One region of the Ochrobactrum sp. P6BSIII genome, then DNA from elsewhere that is predicted to be linked to it. Evidence: predicted binding sites of a transcription regulator. Region 1 holds the regulator's gene; each other region holds the start of a gene.
The links. The regulator PhoB, encoded in region 1, activates phosphate uptake and scavenging genes when phosphate is short. The targets are predictions, from matches to a motif close to TGTCATNNANCTGTCAT.
Positions count from the first base shown of each region.

Region 2: a site for PhoB is predicted at 2,594-2,610, ahead of FHW00_RS15285 (YdcH family protein). Genes of this name have one in related genera too.
Region 3: a site for PhoB is predicted at 2,501-2,517, ahead of FHW00_RS00545 (DUF2794 domain-containing protein). Genes of this name have one in related genera too.
Region 4: a site for PhoB is predicted at 1,664-1,680, ahead of FHW00_RS05465 (DUF3419 family protein). Genes of this name have one in related genera too.

Region 1 is NZ_JACGXB010000001.1:279,872-284,081, forward strand. It holds gene FHW00_RS01240 (hypothetical protein) at 136-408, shown strand; gene FHW00_RS01245 (cell wall hydrolase) at 488-1,435, opposite strand; gene FHW00_RS01250 (hypothetical protein) at 1,492-1,677, shown strand; gene phoB (phosphate regulon transcriptional regulator PhoB) at 2,071-2,757, opposite strand; gene phoU (phosphate signaling complex protein PhoU) at 2,903-3,625, opposite strand; gene pstB (phosphate ABC transporter ATP-binding protein PstB) at 3,721-4,210, opposite strand, start outside.
Region 2 is NZ_JACGXB010000010.1:94,809-99,018, reverse strand. It holds gene FHW00_RS15305 (tetratricopeptide repeat protein) at 1-150, opposite strand, end outside; gene ykgO (type B 50S ribosomal protein L36) at 188-313, opposite strand; gene FHW00_RS15295 (5-(carboxyamino)imidazole ribonucleotide synthase) at 548-1,636, opposite strand; gene purE (5-(carboxyamino)imidazole ribonucleotide mutase) at 1,638-2,132, opposite strand; gene FHW00_RS15285 (YdcH family protein) at 2,236-2,439, opposite strand; gene FHW00_RS15280 (YdcH family protein) at 2,796-2,978, shown strand; gene FHW00_RS15275 (MFS transporter) at 3,264-4,210, opposite strand, start outside.
Region 3 is NZ_JACGXB010000001.1:129,179-133,388, reverse strand. It holds gene FHW00_RS00560 (ABC transporter permease) at 1-348, shown strand, start outside; gene FHW00_RS00555 (Bax inhibitor-1/YccA family protein) at 582-1,364, shown strand; gene FHW00_RS00550 (GNAT family N-acetyltransferase) at 1,482-2,027, shown strand; gene FHW00_RS00545 (DUF2794 domain-containing protein) at 2,040-2,438, opposite strand; gene FHW00_RS00540 (DUF1223 domain-containing protein) at 2,944-3,678, opposite strand; gene acnA (aconitate hydratase AcnA) at 4,005-4,210, opposite strand, start outside.
Region 4 is NZ_JACGXB010000003.1:236,314-240,523, reverse strand. It holds gene FHW00_RS05480 (J domain-containing protein) at 1-376, opposite strand, end outside; partial or broken gene FHW00_RS05475 (antifreeze protein) at 547-1,001, opposite strand; gene FHW00_RS05470 (hypothetical protein) at 1,143-1,361, opposite strand; gene FHW00_RS05465 (DUF3419 family protein) at 1,738-2,973, shown strand; gene FHW00_RS05460 (class I SAM-dependent methyltransferase) at 2,975-3,673, shown strand; gene FHW00_RS05455 (glycoside hydrolase family 25 protein) at 3,778-4,210, shown strand, end outside.

The DNA of each region.
Region 1 (4,210 bases):
AAGAAAGGGGGCGCCATGAAAGAATCACTTCTGTACACTCGCCGCCAGTTTATCAGATGGCGCAATTAAACCACGTTCTTTTCAGGATATGGTCTATACTCGATGCTGCGGTCAGCGATATGGAAAGCAAAGAGAATGAACAAGAAAGCGCTTGTATTATTGGGACTTGCAGGCCTGCTGGCCGGTTGTGTCACCATGACGCCGGAAGAGCGCCGCGCTGCCGATGAACGGACATGTCTCGGCTATGGTTTCAAGCCTCGGACCGACGCATTTGCCAACTGTCTGCAACGGCTCGATCTCGACCGCCGGGCGGATCGCCGCGCATGGGAAAACCGCGTCGATTTTTACGACCGGCCAATCATGCTCTATCAGCCGATCTATCGTCCGGTCGTAGTTCGCCCCCGCTAATTACGGCAGATTGCGGGGCTCAAATGAAAATGCGGGCCAATCGGAAAGATTAGCCCGCACCGAAGCTGTTCAAATCAACTTATAGAGGCGTTTCTGGACGATCCTGCGACAGAAGCAGCGCGCCGATTGCATCGGCCTGCTTCTGGTCTGCTGCGGCATAGCCGAGCGTTTGCGGCTGGCTGGCAGGCGCAGACGTATCGAATTGCGGCTGGTAGGACGCGACCTGCTGAATCTGCGGCTGTGCCTGCGCTACACCATTCTGGTGCGAGAGGCGATTGCCACGTGCCTGCGGGCCAAGGCCGCTGCCCCGTATAGAGGTTTCCATCTTTGCGGCATCCGCCAGCGCGACCTGTACGGTGGGCGCTGCTTCCGGCACGGGTCCGGCCTGTGGCAGCGTCACGTCATAAGACGGATCTTGCGGCGTGGATGGCGACTGCGGCGAATAGGCGAGAGCCAGATTGTATGGCTCCTGCGGCACCGGGTTCTGCAACGAACCGTCGCGATTGCGCTTCTCGTAGAACGAATTACCGCCGGCAACCAGCACGTAATGCATGTTGTCATACGGGAATGACAGGCCAGCCGTGTGGAAGAACATGGCGTTCTTCAGCTTCGGATGGCGCTGGCCCTTCAGCACAGCATCGGCTGCGGCCTGAACGTCGGGCAGTTTGCCCGATTCCATCTTGCGGCTGAGCACGCCGGGCGCGAACTGGTTCTTCTGGCCAACAACGCCACAGATCGTATCCGGATAACGGCCCGATGCGAGGCGGTTCATGACGACCGTACCAACGGCCATCAGACCATCAGGGCTGGAACGGTTCGATTCGAAGAACATTGCGCGCTCGAGGCACTCCTTGTCCTTCGCCGTGTAGGTATAGGTCTTGACGCCGTTAACCGACTTGACGTGGCTTACAGCCGCCGTCTTCTCAGTCTTGGCTGTGGTGCCGGTCGTCGTGCAGCCCGTCACTACGAAGGGCGCTACGAGCAGTCCTGCCAATACAGGCAGCTTCCAATTACCAGCGCGCGTCAACGGCTCAGTCTCATATTCAGGACCCTTAACTGAAGCAGTCGATCCGAAGGCCAATAATGACCAGTGCGGGTCTAGCTGCGGTGCAAGTCAAAGCAAGCGAAGATCAAAAATCAAACAACCTGCCGTCGCTCGTCTTCTTCAAGGTTTTGGAATTTTTAGGCCAAAAAAAGGCAATGGGTCAAATTCCGAAATTGCTGAAACCATCGAAACGGCTGCAAATGAAACCCGAATCACGAGCGTAATTACCCACACAAACCATTCAAAACTATTAATAATTTCTTAATGAACCTAGAGAAAAGAGATAAACCTTTGATTTGATGGAAATCATAGTTCCCCAATACAGGCCACATCGCTGCCTTAATTCGCAACTGCTGTAAAATTTTGATATATCTTGCTTCATCGGGCTGGGAAAATCTGCGGCGTAACTGTTTTAGCAAGTCCTGCGCCGGTTCCTTCAACTTTGATGCAAGCTGCGTAACATTCCGTGAGATTGGCCATTTTAGGGCTTTTCAGCGCCTCATCTGGCCGAATCGGGTGGCTTGAGCAACTGGCAAAACGGGCACGTCCAAAAGTGATCGAGCCCGCCTTTCGGTCACGAAAGACGGGCTCAAAGAGCAGTTTTTATCGAAGTTCAATCAGCCGAAAGAATAACCGGCGCCGCGTACCGTGCGGATCGGATCGAGCGCGCGACCCAAGTTGATAGCCTTGCGCAGGCGTCCGACATGGACGTCGACGGTGCGATCATCGACATAAATGTCCGGTCCCCAGACACCATCGAGAAGCTGGCTGCGTGAGAACACGCGACCCGGCGACATCATGAAATATTCCAGCAGGCGGAACTCCGTCGGTCCAAGACGAACTTCCTTTTCCTTGCGGTAAACACGATGCTGCTGGCGGTCGAGCACCAGGTCACCGACCTTCAGCACATGCGACAGCAGGCTTGGATTGGCGCGACGCAGCATGGCCTTGACGCGAGCCAGAAGCTCAGGGGTAGAGAACGGCTTCACCACGTAATCGTCAGCACCGACGCTCAAGCCGCGAACGCGTTCGCTTTCCTCACCGCGAGCGGTCAGCATGATGACCGGCAAACGTTCCGTTTCCGGCCACTGGCGCAGACGGCGGCACAGTTCGATGCCGGATACGCCAGGAAGCATCCAATCGAGGATGAGAAGATCCGGTACGTTCTCGCGCAGCGCGATTTCAGCCTCGTCGCCGCGTAGCATCGTATCCACCTGATAGCCCTCAGCCTCAAGATTATAGCGCAGCAGAACGCTCAGCGCTTCTTCGTCTTCCACCACAGCGATTTTGGGTACCTGTGACATCCAATATTCCCTATTAAAATCCGGCGAGCGGAAGATACACGTCCCCCCATCGACCGCGTGTCGCCGCGCTATTCACTCATTCTCCACCGCATTTGGAGCACCTTTCGGCAAAGCCGTCCTGATGTGCTCCAAACGCAGCGCTTACTCAGGGCTTGCGTGCCTCATCCACGACGATGCCGTGGCTCAGGTCTTCCTTCGGTCGTTCGGCAGGCATCTGCAGGCCGGTCACGATGTAATAGACGGTCTCCGCGATGTTGGTCGCATGGTCGCCGATGCGCTCGATATTCTTGGCGCAGAACAGAAGATGCGTGCAGGCAGAAATATTGCGCGGATCTTCCATCATATAGGTGAGCAGCTCACGGAACAGCGAGGTGTACATGGCGTCGATCTCGTCGTCGCGATCACGCACGACATTGATCTGCTGCACCGAGCGCGACGCATAGGCGTCGAGCACGTCTTTCAGCTGGGTCAGCGCCAGTTCGGCCAGAGTTTCAAGGCCACGATAGAGCTTGACCGGCTGGCGGGACTCCGAAACGGCTGCAACGCGCTTGGCAATGTTCTTGCCCAGATCGCCAACACGCTCCAGATCTGCGGAGATACGGATCGAACCGATAATCTCGCGCAGATCGACAGCCATTGGCTGACGCTTGGCGATGATCATCACGGCCTTGTCGTCGATTTCGCGTTCGCTGGCGTCGAGGATCAGGTCGTCGGAAATGACGCGCTGTGCGAGAGCGTTGTCCGCGTTGACAATAGCGGCGACCGACTGTTCGACCATACGTTCCGCATGTCCGCCCATTTCGGCGATCTTGTGGGTGAGAAACTTCAGTTCCTCATCGTAGGAACGAACGGTATGCTGAGACGGCATGGTAGACCTCGTAATATAAATTGCGGGGAAGCCGCACTTCTGTTGGTTCTGGCACAGTCCGCGAGCAAGGGAGACTTGTCCCCTGCCCCAGTCCGTTAGCCAAAGCGTCCGGTGATGTAGTCCTGCGTGCGCTTTTCGGTCGGCGCAGTGAACATCGTTTCCGTATCGCCCACTTCGACCAGATTGCCGAGATGGAACATGGCGGTGCGCTGCGAAACGCGAGCCGCCTGCTGCATGGAGTGGGTGACGATGACGATCGTGTAGTTCTGGCGCAGTTCGTCGATCAGCTCTTCCACCTTTGCCGTGGCAATCGGATCGAGCGCCGAGCAGGGTTCGTCCATCAGAATGACTTCCGGGCTAACCGCAATCGCACGTGCAATGCACAGGCGCTGCTGCTGACCACCGGAAAGACCCGTTCCCGCATCGTGAAGGCGATCCTTCACTTCCTCGAACAGGCTGGCCTTCTGAAGGCTCGTCACGACGATTTCTTCAAGATCGGTCTTGGAGCGGGCCAGACCGTGAATGCGCGGGCCGTAAGCCACGTTCTCGTAGATCGACTTCGGGAACGGGTTCGGCTTCTGGAAC
Region 2 (4,210 bases), on a different contig from region 1:
AGCGATCAGCGGGGAATTCAAAGGCGCCTTATCAGGCGTCATCTCGGCGCGTGCGCCGTCGACAAACAATGTCGCCGCACCGAATGCGGCAACCGTCGCAAAAATCTTCAGACATGCAAAAACGTTCCGCATATGCATAGATTTCCCTATGCACGGCGGAACGTCAAATGCAAAATCAAAAATAAGATTAGCCCTGACGAGCCTTGTAGCGCGGAGCAGTCTTATTGATGATGTAAACGCGGCCCTTGCGGCGGACCAGCTGGCAGTCGCGATGACGGCCCTTAAGCGCTTTAAGCGAGTTCTTGATCTTCATGTCAATCACCGGTCTGGTTGGCCCATCGACATGAACACGCCGCCGGGCTTCATAAAAACAGCGCCCAAGGCGCCAATTGATTACAGACACGGTATATGTGCCTGAAGGGTTGGCCGAAATACACAAGGTTTCGGGTAAATGTCAACTCCTGCGCGGCAGATTCACGGGTGAGGGGCCGAAAATCTTGTCGCAGACGGCGGAGTCATCGGGAATCGTCAAGATTCCCGACAAAGCTTAGCTCGCGCGGGGCTTGATATGGGTCACATGGCCCATTTTCCGGCCTTCGCGGGCTTCCTTTTTGCCGTAGAGATGCAGCACGGCATTGGGTTCCAAGAGAATCGCTGGCACCTTGTCGACATCATTGCCGATCAGGTTTTCCATCACGCAATCGGAATGCCTGTCCGTATTGCCAAGCGGCAGTCCGGCAACCGCACGGATATGCTGTTCAAACTGCGAGATTGCGCAGGCGGCTTCCGTCCAGTGGCCGGAATTGTGCACGCGTGGCGCAAATTCATTGGCGAGCAGCGAGCCATCCTTCAAGACGAAGAATTCAAGTCCCAGAACGCCGACATAATCGAGTGCGTGCAAGAGCTTCTCTGCGGCCTGCCGCGCAGCATCAGCCGTCTGTGCGGTGATGTGGGCAGGAACGGTCGATGTCGAGAGAATGCCGTCCTTATGCACGTTTTCGGCAATGTCGTAGATGGCGACATTGCCGCTGCGGTCACGGGCGGCAATGACCGAGACTTCACGTTCGAAATCGACAAAACCTTCGAGGATGGCCGGGGCGTTGTTGATGGCGACCAGCGCGTCATGGGCCGCGGTTTCGTCCAGCGATGTCAGGCGCACCTGTCCCTTGCCGTCATAGCCGAGGCGGCGGGTCTTGAGGATGCCGCGTTCGCCGAGCGCACCGAGCGCTGCGATCAGCGTTTCCTCATCGTCAACCAAACGCCATGGCGCGGTTTCAATGCCGCTTTCGTTGAGGAACTGCTTTTCGTTGAAGCGATCCTGCGAGATTTCAAGCGCTGCCGGCGGCGGTAAAACAATTGCGGTCTCGGCGAGCTTGTCGGCGGCGCTGACCGGCACGTTTTCGAATTCATAGGTGATAACGTCTGACGCAGCGGCGAGTTCGGCCAGTGCTTTTGGATCGTCATAGGCTGCCACGATCTGGCGGTTTGCCACCTGCGCCGCCGGGCAATCTGCCTGCGGTTCGAGAATGACCGTCTGGAAGCCGAGGCGTGCGGCGGCCATGGCGAGCATGCGGCCCAGCTGTCCGCCGCCGATGATGCCGATCGTCGCTCCGGATTGAAGTGCGGATTTTTCCATATCAGACCTCATTGGTAGGACGTTCAGCCACGCTCTCGGTCTGGGCGCTACGCCACTCATCGAGACGTGCGGCAAGGGCGTCGTCGTGGAGCGCCAGAACGGCAGCGGCGAGCAGGGCGGCATTGACGGCGCCGGCGCGTCCAATGGCCAGCGTGCCGACGGGGATGCCGGCAGGCATCTGCACGATGGACAGGAGCGAGTCCTGTCCCGACATCGTCTTCGACTGGACCGGTACGCCGAAGACGGGCAGGGGCGTCATGGCGGCGGTCATGCCGGGAAGATGCGCCGCGCCGCCTGCACCGGCGATCACGACCTTGAAGCCTTCAGCCTTCGCGCCCTTGGCGAAAGCGACCAGCCGGTCCGGCGTGCGATGAGCGGAAACGATACGGGCGTCGAAGCCGATACCCAGCGCCTCCAGCGTGTCTGCGGCATGGCGCATGGTTTCCCAATCAGATTGGCTGCCCATGATAATGGCGACGTCGGCTGTAACGCTCATTGATCTGTCCTGCTCTGTTTCATGCGTTCGCGGATGAGATGTTGCGTGGATAAAAATGATAAAGCCGGGCGAACCCCGGCTTTGTTTTCAATATGAGACGCAATCAGGCAATGATGTCAGGAATGACCTGATCTTCCATTTCCTGAAGCTTGTCCTTGATTGCGAGTTTTTTCTTCTTCATGCGCTGGACGCGCAACTGGTCGCAGCCGACAGCTATCATCGCATTGATGGCTGCATCGAAATCCGCGTGTTCCTGTTTCAGACGTGCGACGGCCAACCTGATCTCGGCCTGTTCCTGATCGGACATGCGGAACCCCATTCTGTTGAATAGTTTTACGGGCTGCGTCGAACCTTGGTCAAGGCACGTCACAAGCCCGTTTCGGGCAAGCCCTTATCACATTTTTCGCGATTGGAAAATGCTACCACGACAAAATCGACTTTGCACCAAACTCATGCCAAACTGTCATGGTTCTGTCATGGATAGCGGCTGTCGAAGGCGACAAATCAAAACCGCGTCCCTGACAGCCGGGACTGTGTGTCTGGCCCGGATAAACAGGAGGTGTGCCGGGCGTTCATGCAGTTGAGCAAATGGAGCAACAGCACCTGCCACGGAGGTTGGTCTGGCTGTTCCATTATTGTGTGGAAATCAACCAAGGAGAACTGATGATGGCTATCGAGTCCCATCTTGCCACGCTTGAAAAGAAGCACGGCGCTCTGGAGCAGGAAATTTCCGATGCTTTGGCGTCACCGGCAATGGATGATCTTCACGTCGCGTCTCTCAAGCGCAAGAAGCTTATGCTGAAGGACCAGATTGAGAAGCTTAGATCTCAGGTAACGCGTCACTGACGCTAGCGCCCGCCGGGCGCACAAACAGGGAAAGCCGCAAAGGCGCTTCAAGCCATTTCATATCGGACGTGGAACAGACCGGCGAAAGCCGGGTGTTGCTGCCCTGATATCGCATTAAGCATCTCGGCCAGAACGGTCGAATGGCGGTTGGGCTTTTGATGGCTGTATCTGGGGCTGTAGTTGGCGGCTGTGCCTCAGCCGCCAAACATTCTGATTCATATATTTTTATCAGCGTATTTTCAGCGCCTTCATGCTCTCGCGCGTCTGGCGACCTGACCTGTCACATCAGCTTTCTGCTTCAGCTCTCGGATCGAGGTTCATCGCTTCCGGCGTTGCACCACGTTCGGAAGGCATGCTCTTAAACTGATCTTTTTCTTCTTTCGGCACAGCGGCACGCTGGCGCGAGCGGAACAGCGCGTATCCGGTAATGGAAATATGCGCCAGCATGGTGATGGCAAAGAGCCCGGATGGCCAGAATATATCCATGGCGGCAGCGGCCAGAAGCGGCCCGAGCATGGTGCCGAAGCCGTAAAGCAGCAGCAGGCCGCTGGAAACCTTCACAAAGCTTTCCGCCGTTGCATGGTCATTGGCATGAGCAACGGCAACGGGATAGAGCGCATAGGCAAGCGCGCCGTAGCAGCCTGTCATGACGATGATGACCGGCCCGCTTGATGGTCCGACGAGAAATGCGATCAGACCGACGAAAGCGGCCAGCGCTGCGACGCCTGCCAGCACAAAACGGCGATCCACCAGATCGGAAATACGTCCGATAGGGATCTGCATCAAAGCGCCCGCAGCGATGGTCACGCTGACCATGAGAGCGATTTCGGTGGTCGATATGCCGGATTTCGCGCCAAAGACAGCCCCGAGCGTGCCCCATGCGCCATTGGCAATGCCGATCAATATGCAGCCGACGAAGGCGGCAGGCGAGTTGCGGTAAAGCGCCTTGAGATCAAGCTGGACTTCGGTGAGCGGTCGCGGGCTGACGGCCGTGGAAATAGCGGTTGGAATGAGCGCGAGGCAGAAGAGAATGCCGCAGATCATGAACAGGTGGTCGGAATGCACATCACCGCCTGCGACCAGCATCTGGCCGGACATGGTGGCCCCGTAATTGACCATCATATAGAGGCCGAAGATCTTGCCGCGTGATTCATTGGTGGCGCGTTCGTTGAGCCAGCTTTCGATGACCATGAAGGCGCCCGCCATTGAGAAGCCGGTGAAGGCGCGCAGGA
Region 3 (4,210 bases), 150 kb from region 1:
GCCGCTTCGGTTCTGGTGCTGGGCGGTGCGCTGGCTGCGGGCAACCGCGCCCGGGTACACGATGCTGTCGTCCTGAAGACGCTGGGGGCCACACGCGGCACGCTGATTGCAGCCTATGTCATGGAATATATGCTGCTCGGTCTCGCGACAGCCCTTTTTGCACTTGCCGCCGGCAGTGCGGCTGGCTGGTATGTCGTGGTGGAAATCATGAAGCTCAAGGCGAGCTTCCTGCCTGATGTGGCGCTGATGACCGTGGCGGTTGCGCTGGTGCTGACGGTCGGTTTCGGATTGGCCGGTACATGGCGCGTGCTGGGCCAGAAGCCTGCACAAGTGCTCCGGACTATATGAGCGATTTGTAATGTGGGGGGCTCAAAAAGCATAAGCCATTGGATCGTATGGAGAATGCGGTTCGGTTTTTCGCCGTGACCCTCGCGTTTTTTTACAGGCGGTACTTGTACGTGAGGGCCATAATCCCCATAATGTCAGGCAGGCATGCTGGAGTCCCGCCAGCGGCGCCTGGCGGCGGCTCGCCGGAATGAGCGCCCCGACACCGGACGGGACATGGCAAGAGGATTTAAGTCATGGCTGACTTTCGCAATATTCAGGCGCAGCAGAGGCCCGTAGGCGGCGCTCGCGCCGATGCAGGCATCGATCAGGGTCTGCGCAGCTATATGCTGGGCGTCTATAACATGATGGCTATCGGCCTGGCCGTTACCGGCCTTGCTGCATTCGCCGTTGCGGCACTCGCAACGACGACGGACCCGTCCGCAGCCGTCGCGCAGCTTGCTAACGGCAAGATGCTCACGGGCCTTGGCGTCGCGCTCTACACCTCGCCGCTGCGCTGGGTGGTGATGCTTGCGCCGCTGGCGGCAGTGTTCTTCCTGAGCTTCCGCATCGAACGTCTTTCGGTCTCGACCGCTAACGCCGTCTTCTGGGGCTATGCAGCTCTCGTCGGCCTGTCGCTGTCGTCGATCTTCCTGGTCTTCACCGGCCAGAGCATCGTTCGCACCTTCTTCGTGACCGCCGCGTCCTTCGGTGCGCTGTCGCTCTATGGCTACACGACCAAGCGTGATCTGTCCGCTATGGGCTCGTTCCTGATCATGGGCCTGTTCGGTCTGATCCTGGCTTCGGTCGTCAATATCTTCCTCGGCTCCTCGGCATTGCAGTTTGCAATCTCGGTGATCGGTGTTCTGATCTTCGCAGGCCTCACCGCCTACGACACGCAGTCGATCAAGGAAATGTATTACGAAGGCGATGCTTCGGATACGCAGGGCCGCAAGGTCGTGATGGGCGCGCTGCGTCTCTACCTCGACTTCATCAACATGTTCACCTTCCTGCTGCAGTTCATGGGCAACCGTAACTAATCAGCAGAAGAAGCTGGAATGCGAAAGGGCAGCGGTAACGCTGCCCTTTTTGCTTTTGTCTGACGGTTTCATGATGCATGCTGGAAATGTGTAAAATCATTTCTCCGGTTCTGCCTCATGCCCATCGTTCGCGATTTCCTCCCCACCGACATCGATGCCATCACTGCGATCTATACCGAAGCCGTGCTGAACGGTTCCGGGTCTTATGAGGTTGAGCCGCCCTCGCGTGAAGATTTGCGACAGCGCTTTGAGGGCTTTGTCGAGCAGGGTTTCCCAATTCTGATTGCGGAAGAGGAGGGCGTGGTGCTGGGCTATGCCTATGCCAGCTATTTCCGCACCAGACCGGCCTATCGCTGGCTTGCGGAGGATTCGATCTATATCGCGCCAGAGGCCAAGAATAAGGGCGTCGGCAAGCTTCTCCTGCGCGAGCTGATCGAACGGGTAACGGTTTTGGGTTTCCGGCAACTATTGGCCGTCATCGGCGATGGTGAGAACAATATTGGTTCGGTACGGCTGCATGAAAGCCTAGGCTTCCAGCATTGCGGACGGATCGAGGGTTCAGGCTTCAAGCACGGGCGCTGGCTGGATACCGTGCTGATGCAGCTGTCGCTCAATGGCGGGCGCACGCTTGAGCCGGGCAGGATGCCGCTATCCTCATCCTGAGCGCGGCGACGTTCAGGCCTCGACGAGTTTCAGGCTCTTGTCAAAAACGCGCAGCACACGTTCCAGCTCATGGCCGCGCTTCATGATCAGCCCGCTTGCGGCGATAACCGAATAAGCACCCTGCTTTTGAGCCAGCTTGGGATTCTTCTCGATGCGGAACAGCGGAACCTCGCTGGCGCGCCGGAAGATGGAAAAGACGGCCCGGTCACTCAAATGGTCGATGGCGTAGTCACGCCATGCCCCGGCGGCAACCATCCGGCCATAAATGTTCAGAATCTTGCCAAGTTCATGCCGGTCGAAACTGATGGTGGAGGGGGTCGGTCTGGCGCGGTCGAGTGAGACGACCTTTGGCGACGCGGACGCGTTGGACGAGGATGATGAATCCTCACTTGCTGCGCTTGAAATATCCATGTCCTTCCTTTCAGCCCTGTGGGTGGCGAAGCGGCAGGCGCGTCTTCGCTGAAACGAAGCGCATGACAGTAGGGTGATGCTTTTGTGAAACAAATTCAAGTGCAGGCGGCGGCCCTGCTGTTCAATTGACCGGGATTTCCCTCATAAAACGCCAGATTCACTGCCTGTTTGATCGTGCATTAGTTGTTCACGAAAAACGAAAGTCTGTCTGGAATGGTGATCGTTGAACACATTTTCGCCTTGTCAGCTTCGCATTCCAGCCTGATTATGGCTTCAGCATCCACGTGTTGCCTGAGACGGTTCGGTTCGGGTATGTCCGACCCCAAGCCCCCCGCCCAAAGGACTGCCCGAGCCGAACCAACCTTCTTCGTCCGACCGTGCCGCAACACTGATACGGTCTCCAGATCTCCGAGACTGATACCCTTCCCGAAAAGTGACGACTATGTTCGATATCCGACAATGCTGCCGGATTTGAAAACTATGGTTTGTGCTGAAGCCGCCGCGGTCAGAGGCCGACTGGCGCTTTTTCCTTGAACATGGCCGCGCCATGGATGCGCCCGAGCGAATTGTCGTCCCTGGTTTCCTGCAGAATGACCGCGCAACCGGAAACATCCTTGCGTTTCAGTTCGGAAGCGGGGAGTTCGATTTTCAGCGCCTTGCCGTCCCACATGCCGATCGTGTTGATCTCGCTCACCGTGTTTCGGTAAGTGATATCCTGACCGGCATTCTCGCCTTCGGTGATCGGTATGGTCACCGCATCGCGGAAATAGAACAGCACCACATGCACCGGTGATTTCGGCTTTTCGCCAGCACCGATTTCGATGGACAAACGACCATCATCGAGCCGGTTGATTGCGACAGGCACAGTCAGCTTGTCGGCAGCGATCTGTGCGTTGATAGCCCCGCCATCGCGACCGTTGACCTCCGCCCGGCCGTTGATGATGGCCTGCGGCGTATAGATCATGCGCGCGTTGAAGGAATTGCGATAGGCATTCTGCCGGTCGGTATTATCCTGGGTAGCAAGCGTGTCGCGCCACCCCATATAATCCCAGTAATTGACGTGAAACGACAGCGCCAGCACGCTCGGATCATCGGCGAATTTGGCAAAATTATCGTCAGCCTTCGGGCAGGATTTGCAGCCTTGGCTGGTGAAAAGCTCGATAACGGCAGTCTTCTTCGGCGCAGCTTCAGCCAAAGCGGAGCCTTGCATGGAGACACAACCGGTGAAAGCCAGCCCCAGAACGGCGCATATGTTGCGCCAACCCGGCTGGAAATCGCCGGTCAGCCATGTGGCTGTTCCATAAAAAGAGGGCTGAGCGGTCACTTTAGTTTCATCCTGCACTAATTGATGATGACATCTATTATGTAGGAATTGCGTCGATCAATGGGAATTCACGTTGCGGTGAGATTCCGGGGCAAGTGTGCTCTATTTGCGTCATATCAATCCCGAAATGTCGAGATTCGCGCGCGAAAACCGCAAAAATGAGAGTTTCGGCGTTGAAACTGCCGGAAAATAAAAAAGCCGCCGGATTGCTCCGGCGGCTTTTTGTTTCAATCAGACGCTGATTATGCAGCGAGATCGCGCAGAACGGTCTGCAGAATGCCGCCGTTCTTCATGTAGTCCAGTTCGTCCAGCGTATCGATGCGGCAGATCAGCGGAACCTTCTTCACCGAGCCGTCGGCATAGGTGATGGAAGCGTCGACCTTCTGACGCGGACGCACATCGGCAAGACCTTCGATGGTGACGATTTCGTCGCCCTTGAGGCCAAGCG
Region 4 (4,210 bases), on a different contig from region 1:
GAAACAGCCCGTCGAGAATATCTTCCAGAAGATGACACTCACTCTGCCCTTCCTGACAGAGACCGGCCAGTTGGCGGGCATAGCTTTCAAAGCCTGCCACATCCTGCTTGGCGAGATCGTAAAGCCGCGCCACATGAGCAGTTTCTTCCTGCGGCACCGCAAATATATCCTGAAAGGCGCGTATCTCGTCCTGCGTCACGACACCGTCGGCTTTCGCCATTTTGGCGGACAGGGCGATCATGGCAATCGAAAAGGCAACCCGCCTGCGCGTATCGGCATCGCCTTCAAAAACGGTGCGCACAGCCTCGATAACGCCTGTAATGGCGTTCGACGTCACTGACGCCACAAACTCACCGATGCGAACCCAAATCGACATGGTTCTGTTCTACAAAATTCCGTCGCTGCTGAAAACCGCCCGCATGAAGCGCAGTCGAAAAAACAATTATTTATATGCTCTTATCACCGGTCTGTGATGAGAAATGCGCCGGACCGAAAGATTATTGCGCTGATTACGCTTCAACCATCAAACCGGAACACTGATCCAGTTCAGTTGGATTGCACCGCGTTCTGGCGCTCAGTGAAAGAGCGCTGCGCCGTTGCGGCAGCCGCTTCTCCCGCGGCCTGAGCCTGTTCTTCATTCTGTCCGACCGCCTTTGCAGCGGAAACGGCATTGGTACGCGCACGTTCAATGGCAGCGGCCTGTTCCTCAGGCATATTCACACCGGCATTGTCACGCAAGGCCTTGACGAGATCCGGACCTTTTTTGTCCGATGCGCCTTCCGCCGGTGTGGCAGGCTGCGAAACAGCACTTCCGTCCTGCGCCGGAGCAGCGGCCTTCTCGTCATTGCCCTTGCCGCAAGCAGCAAGCGCAACCAGAACAATGGCGGCAACGAAGAACAAGGTGTTACGGTTCATGATCAAAGCCATAGCCGAAGACAGCCTGCGTTTAAACACGGAAATCGCTTGCGCGCCGTCTTTCCCGTAAAATGCCGCGGGATCATTCATTCAATGCAATTCCTTCTGGGACAAATGGCGATCCAGTTTCCCGGATCGCCATTCCTATGACATTTATCATACGGGACTATGACAGCTCACCGGCTGCAACTTGCCCGCACTTGCTTGGTGCTAAATAACAAGCCCGCTTAATTAGCAGGTGCGCTACCTGTACCGCCTGTACCCGTTCCCGGAGTAGCCGGAGCAGGCGTTGCAGGCGTGGTCGTCGTATCATGGTTCGAAGGTGCGGCAGGCGCAGCCGGTGCCGGTGCGGGAGCGTTGCTGGCGCCGTCATCCTTCTTCTCATTGCAGGCGGCAAGGCCCAGAAGCGACACGGCGGCAACAGACGTAATCAGAAACTTCTTCATATTGTCTCTCCTTCCTAGCGTGGGTCTGCTCGTTGCGAGCTTATCCCTGTTGAGCATGGCGCAATATGCGCAGAACACCCCTCTGCTCTCTTCGTAGCTTTCTTCGTGTTCGGCCGGCTCCTTACCGGTCGACCACTTTTGCGGTTGGATCAGGCACAGAAGTCCTGTCGATACCCACCGTCACAGAAGAAAACGGCAGCGACGAGGAAAGGTTCTCTCAAATAGTCTTACTGCCCGTAATAAAACGCCAAGATTGCAGGTACTTACTCGCGCATTTCGCTGTCAGAAAGCGGTCATTAATCCGTCAATCCCCTGTCATGCCCCGGTGTTTAACTTTTTGAAACCAAGCGCGGGATTCGTCCCAAAGGGGAATTTTATGGCCGAACAATCAGCTGACGGTACCATTCTGAAGCGTGCAGTAACCCAGAACCATGCGCTGTCCCGCGCTGGCTTTTCGGAAAGATTGTTCGCCTGGCTCTTCAAGGGGCTGGTCTATCCGCAGATCTGGGAAGACCCCGATGTGGACATGACGGCGCTCGCCATTCAGCCCGGTCATCGCATCGTCACCATCGCGTCCGGCGGCTGTAACGCCTTGTCCTATCTCACCGCCGATCCGGCCCGCGTCGAAGCCGTGGACCTCAACGAGGCCCATGTCGCCTTCAACCGGCTGAAACTCGCGGCGCTCAAGAACCTGCCCGATTACAGCGCCTTCTACCGCTTCTATGGCAAGGCAGACGACAAGACCAATCTTGCCGCCTACAAGCGCTTCGTGCGTCCGCATCTCGATGCCGAAAGCCGCGCTTACTGGGAAAAGCGCAAATGGAACGGTCGCCAGCGCATTTCGATCTTCTGGCGCGACCTCTACCGTCACGGCCTGCTGGGTGTGTTCATCGGCATGGGGCATCGCGTGGCGCGCCTCTACGGCATCGACCCGCGCGATATCCTCAAGTCGCGCACTATGGAAGAACAGCGCAGCTTCTTCGACACGGCGCTCGCGCCATTGTTCGAAAAGCGCATGGTGCGCTGGGCAACAGCGCGCAAATCTTCGCTGTTCGGCCTTGGCATCCCGCCCCAGCAATATGACGCACTCGCTACCGCCGGAAATGGCAATATGGCCGAAGTGCTGCGCAGCCGCCTCGAGAAACTCGCCTGCGGCTTTCCGCTGACGGAAAACTACTTCGCCTGGCAGGCTTTCGGGCGCGGCTATAGCGGCGATGAGGAAACCGGCCCGCTGCCGCCTTATCTGTCACGCGCCAATTTCGAAACGGTGCGCACCCGCGCCGACCGCATGACCGTCCAGAACGCCAATTACACCGACTTTCTGGCTGCCAAGCCTGCTGCATCGGTGGATCGCTATATCCTTCTCGACGCGCAGGACTGGATGAACGACAGCCAGCTGAATGCCGTCTGGACCGAAATCACACGTACTGCCGCGCCGGGCGCTCGCGTGATTTTCCGTACCGCCGCCGAACCGAGCCTGCTGCCGGGTCGCGTTGAGCCGGAGATCCTCGACCGCTGGGAATATCGCGCCGAAGAATCCCGCGCTTTGCACGACCGCGACCGCTCGTCGATCTATGGCGGCTTTCACCTCTATGTCCTGAAGGACGCCTGACATGTTGCAAAGCCCGGAAGGAAGCCGTGCGAGCGCACAGGGCAATGGCCAGGGTGCAAGCCATGCGCGTTTGATGGACAAGGTGTACCGCCATCAGCGCCATTTCTATGATGCGACCCGCAAATATTACCTTCTGGGTCGCGACCAGATGATCGCGACACTCCATGTGCCGGATGGCGGCAGCGTTCTGGAAATCGGCTGCGGCACCGGTCGCAACCTCGTCAAAACGGCGCAGCACTACCCCGATGCGAAACTTTACGGCATCGATATTTCAGCAGAAATGCTGGATACGGCCCGCAGCGCCGCCAGACGTGCTGGAATCGAAAGCCGTACTGAGCTTGAACTCGCAGATGCAGCGCAGTTCGATCCCGAGCAGCTTTTCCGTCAAACCGGCTTCGACCGCATCTTCATTTCTTACGCCATATCAATGATCCCGCAATGGCAATCGGTCATTCGCGAAAGCATCCGGCATCTCGGACCGGAGGGCGAACTGCATGTCGTCGATTTCGGCGATCAAGGCCGCCTGCCCGGATGGTTCAAACGTAGCCTCTACACATGGCTCGACTGGTTCCATGTGACGCCGCGTCAGGACATGTTAGCCGTATGTGAGCGGCTTGCAGCCGAGCGCGGCCTGTCGGTGGAACGCCGCGTGCTTTATCGCGGCTTTGCGTGGATCGCCGTTATTCGCGCTTCTGCTTAAAATTAGGAGCAAGAACAGCACTGGGCTGATGACGACCGGTCGCGGATCGCGTAACCGTTGTAGGGACTGATTCGCGACACCGGAAACCCTGCATGAAACGTCTCATGAGCCGTCTGGCCAGCCGCAATTTTCTTGGCTCCTGCTTTGCCTCCTGCATGGGCGTCGTTCTGCTTTCAGCCTGTACGACAGTGGATTACGATTTTTCTGATGTGAAAAAGCACGGCACGGTCGCCCGCATTCCGCCGCCATCGGGATCAGTGAAGGCGCCACGCTTTGGCGACCGCGATCCGCATGACTGGACAGGCAAGACGCCGTGGCACTATCCGATCCACGGCACCGACGTTTCAAAATACCAGGTCAACACCGACTGGAGCGCCGTGCGCGCCAGCGGCATCTCCTTTGCCTTCATCAAGGCGACCGAGGGCGGCGACCGTGTGGACGACCGTTTTACCGAGCATTGGAATGGCACACGCGAGGCGGGCATTCCCCGCAGCGCCTATCATTTCTATTATTTCTGCCGTCCGGCCATCGAACAGG